Regions from separate parts of the Comamonas sp. Y33R10-2 genome, predicted to be linked through region 1. Evidence: predicted binding sites of a transcription regulator. Region 1 holds the regulator's gene; the other holds the start of a gene.

What was found. Region 1 encodes FNR, which switches genes on or off when oxygen is low (the NO sensors DNR and NnrR bind a similar motif). Its sites were predicted from a motif close to TTGATNNNNATCAA; they were not measured.
Region 2: KUF54_RS04605 (OmpW family protein) is a predicted target of FNR. The motif match lies at 1,018-1,031, and genes of this name have one in related genera.

The regions. Positions count from the first base shown of each region.
Region 1 covers NZ_CP079925.1:1,126,325-1,128,527, forward strand. Annotated here, with positions in the region: gene KUF54_RS05100 (sulfite reductase subunit alpha) at 1-671, shown strand, start outside; gene fnr (fumarate/nitrate reduction transcriptional regulator Fnr) at 796-1,515, opposite strand; gene hemN (oxygen-independent coproporphyrinogen III oxidase) at 1,784-2,203, shown strand, end outside.
Region 2 covers NZ_CP079925.1:1,017,347-1,019,549, forward strand. Annotated here, with positions in the region: gene KUF54_RS04600 (DUF808 domain-containing protein) at 1-905, shown strand, start outside; gene KUF54_RS04605 (OmpW family protein) at 1,113-1,721, shown strand; gene KUF54_RS04610 (energy transducer TonB) at 1,891-2,203, opposite strand, start outside.

The sequences.
Region 1 (2,203 bases):
CGTTGCCGCATTGGGAATCTGGCGACCTGGTCTCGCTGTGCGTGCCCGCCGATCCTGAACGTGCGCGGGACTATTCCATCGCTTCTATCGTGGCTGACGGCAGCTTGCAGATGCTGGTGCGCCAAAGCGTGCGAGACGATGGCTCGCCCGGTTTGGCCTCTGACTGGCTATGCCGCGGCATAGCGCTGGGCGATGTGCAGGCGATAACGGTGCGCGCGCACAGCGGTTTTAGGCTGGGTGATAACGCACAACGGCCGCTGATTTTGATTGGCAATGGTTCGGGCCTTGCAGGCTTGCTCAGCCACATCAAAGCCCGCGTGCAGCAGGGCCGCAGCGACCAATGGTTGATGTTTGGCGAGCGCAGCCCTCTGCATGACGCGATATGTGCCGAGCAACTGGCCCAATGGGTGCAAGGCGGTCATCTGGCGCGACTGGATCAGGCTTGGTCGCGCAACAGTGATAGCGGCAAAGAATCGCACTATGTACAGGACTTGCTGCATATCCATGCCAATGAGCTGCTGCGCTGGGTGGAGCAGGGCGCGGCTATCTATGTTTGCGGAAGCTTAAATGGCATGGGTCAAGGGGTACACCAGACGCTGCAAGCCATTTTGGGCGAGGCCAAGGTCGATGCGTTGCTGGCCCAAGGTCGCTACCGCCGCGACGTCTACTGATTGGGGCGGGTACAGCTTGGCGGCTGTTGCCTCAGCCCGGTTTGAGAGCCGCCACCCAAGGCGGCTCATATTGACGGTGTAGCCGCTCTAAAGTGCAGACTCGGGTGGGTTTAGCGGCTCTTAATCACTGGCATTGCTGGCTGTTGACGATGCGCTTGAGCGCTTCGGTATCCAGAATGCGAACGTGGCGCTGCTTGACATCCAAAATGCCATCTTCGGCGAATTTGGAGAAGGTGCGGCTCACGGTCTCGAGCTTGAGTCCCAAGTAGCTGCCAATTTCTTCGCGCGTCATTCGCAGGACCAGCTCTGACTTGGAAAAACCACGGGCGGCCAGGCGTTGCACAAGGTTCAGCACGAATGCGGCGAGGCGCTCTTCAGCGCGCATGCTGCCCAGCAAGAGCATCACACCGTGCTCGCGCACGATTTCTCGGCTCATGACTTTGTGCACATGGTTTTGCAGGGCCGTGACTTCGCGGGAGAGTTGCTCGAGCTTGTCAAAAGGCATGACGCAAACTTCAGCGTCTTCCAGCGCCACCGCATCACAAGTGTGGTGGTCGTTGACGATGCCATCAAGCCCAATAATTTCGCCCGCCATTTGAAAGCCAGTGACTTGGTCGCGGCCATCTTCTGTTGCAACGCTGGTCTTGAAGAAGCCGGTGCGAATCGCGTACAGCGAGGTGAAATCTTCGCCGTTGCGAAACAGCAGTCCACCGCGCTTGATCTTGCGACGCGTGGCCACAATCTCATCAATGCGCTCCAGTTGCTCGTCGTCCAAGCCCATGGGCATGCACAGTTCGCGGAGGTTGCAGTTGGAGCAGGAGGCTTTGATGGTCTGAAGATTCATGGGCTTTAGCTACGGCACTGACAAACTCGGGTGAGAAAATCGCGCCGTTCATAGACCTCGTATTGGGTGATGAGATAGATCAAATTGTCGCAGCACTTGCCTTGATTTCTCTTGATTTTCATCAAGGACAGGGCGAAAGCCTTGGGGCACATTGTTCATATTCATTCAAAACCATGCGCTCCTGCCTCAAGGTGCTGATGTTTAAGGGCTCTGATGGCCTTGTTTTATCAGTCTTTAGTGAGGTGTGTGCGCGCACTGACGAGTAGTTATGACCGCTGTAACGCCCGAATTACTGAACCGCTTTGATATCCCTGGGCCGCGCTACACATCGTTCCCAACAGCCGACCGTTTTGTTGAGGCTTTTGGAGCTGAAGACTACATTTTGGCATTGGAGCAGCGAAAAGCACACACCGGTGCGCTTGCTTTGCCACTGTCCGTCTATGTGCATGTGCCATTTTGCGAGTCCCTTTGCTACTACTGCGCCTGCAACAAAATCGTGACCAAGCACCACGAAAAAGCGGCGGAATATTTGGACTATCTGGCGCGTGAGTTAGCCATGCACACCGCGCACTGCGGCAAGGGTCAGCTGGTCAGCCAGTTGCATCTGGGTGGCGGTACACCCACTTTCTTCAGCGATGCCGAGTTGCAACAATTGATGGCGCTAATGCGCGAGCATTTCAAGCTCGAT
Region 2 (2,203 bases), 110 kb from region 1:
ACGTGGCCATGCAGACCAAGGTGGCCATGCAGAAAACCGCCGGTGTGCTGGGCGACGATTTGGCGCTTAATGCTGAGCAGGTGACAGGCGTTAAAGCCAATAGAGAGTTGCCCGTAGTTTGGGCCGTGGCCAAAGGCTCGTTATGGAATAAGGCGGCCTTGGTGCCAGCGGCCTTGCTGATCAGCGCATTTGCCCCTTGGCTGATTACGCCGCTGCTCATGGTGGGTGGGGCTTTTCTGTGCTTTGAAGGCGTGGAAAAAATCTTGCACCTTTTCCACAAAAAGCAGGCACATGACGAAAAAGAGGCTGTGCATGATGCCAATGAGGCAACGCTAAAAGGCGTCGCACCCTCGTCGGTGCGTTCTGCACGTGATCAAGAGATGGACCCGGTAGCGTACGAAAAGCAAAAGGTCAGCGGCGCGATACGCACGGACTTTATTTTGTCCGCTGAAATCTTGGCTATTGCACTGGGCACGGTCTCTACCAAGCCTATTTGGGAGCAGGCCGCTGTGCTGGTTGCTGTGGCTTTGGCTATCACGATCTTCGTTTACGGCTTAGTGGCTGGCATTGTGCGTATGGATGATGTGGGCGCTTGGCTGATGGCCAAGAGCAGCAGCATTGCCAAAGCTGTGGGTCGTGGTTTGATTGCCTTCACTCCTTGGCTGATGCGCGGGCTGTCGATTGTGGGCACTGCCGCCATGTTTATGGTGGGCGGTAGCTTGCTGGTGCATGGCATCAAGCCGATTGAGCTCTGGGTGCAGCAGGTGCTGACACCCATGGGCGGCATTGTGGCCATGCTGGGCCCCGTGTTGGTGCACGTGGTGGTGGGCGCCATCATTGGTGGCGCAGTGGTGCTGTGCGTAGAGCTGTGGCGCAAGCTGCGCCCTGCAAAGGTGGCACATTAAAGTTAATAGCTAGCACCGCTGATGCAGCAACGGTTTGCGCTGAATCAGAAATCAAAGCGGGCGTGGCCATTGGGCAACGCCCGCTTTTTCTTTGGGTGAGTCGGTGGGCCGGTTGACTTGGGACAAACCCGGAAGTGGGCTGCTTTGTTTCAATCAATACCAAGGAACGCAAAAACTGCTTCCAGTGATTTACTCAAGGAAAAGCCCATGAAAAAGACTCTGATCGCGATCGCCGCCGCTGCCAGCGCATTGACTGCTGGCACTGCTTTTGCTCAATCCTTTGATGGCACAAGCCCGTGGCAAGTACGCGTGCGTGCTTTGCACCTTGATAGCGACAACGGCGGCGCTGCCGGTGCTGCTGGTGTGAGCATCAACAACAAGTGGATGCCTGAGCTGGATGTGTCGTACTTCTTTACGCCCAACATCGCTGCCGAGCTGGTGCTGAGCTACCCCCAAAAGCATGACGTGCGTTTGGGCGGCACCCATGTTGGCTCGCTCAAGCACCTGCCCCCCACCTTGCTGGCGCAGTATCACTTCACCAACTTTGGCGCATTCAAGCCTTATGTGGGTGCCGGTGTGAATTACACACGCTTCTCGAACGTAAATATTGCCGATGGCGCTGTGACCGTGAAGAAGAACAGCTTTGGCGGCGCGCTGCAGGTCGGCTTTGACTATAAGTTGGACAAAAATTGGTCGCTGAACTTCGACATCAAGAAGGTTTATCTGGGCACCAAGGTCACAGGCGCTGGTCTGGAAGGTGCCAAGTTCAAGGTTGACCCATGGTTGGTGGGTGTGGGCGTGGGCTATCGTTTCTGATAGGCCTGCTGTAAAGAGTTGCTTGTCTCTAGACCTTCTGCTGGAGACGAGTCGCACGCACCGCTTTGCCTGCGGTGCACTGAAGCCGGCTGGTTGTAAGGCTAGCTGACTTCAAAGTCTAGGGTGTTTATTTAGATCGGTATCTAGCGCTTGCGGGATACCGATTTTTTTATTCTGTGCGGAAGTTGAAACGCTGCGCTAAGCACACTGGCACAGCTTGGCCTTTGTAGTGGCTGACGGAGAACTTCCAGCGCCGAATGGCATCCACCGCGGCTTTGGCCAGCGTTGGGTTGGAGTCGGGCGATATCAAGTACTGATCGACCTTGCCTTGCGCCGAGACATTGATGACGATAGTCACGCGGCCCTCAGGCATCTCGCCGGATGTTTGCTGGGGGTAGTCTGGCAGGCGGGTGCGTTCAATCCGGGGCGTCTCATCGAGTTGATGTACGCCAAAGCACTTCTTGAGCCAGTCAGGCTGCTGC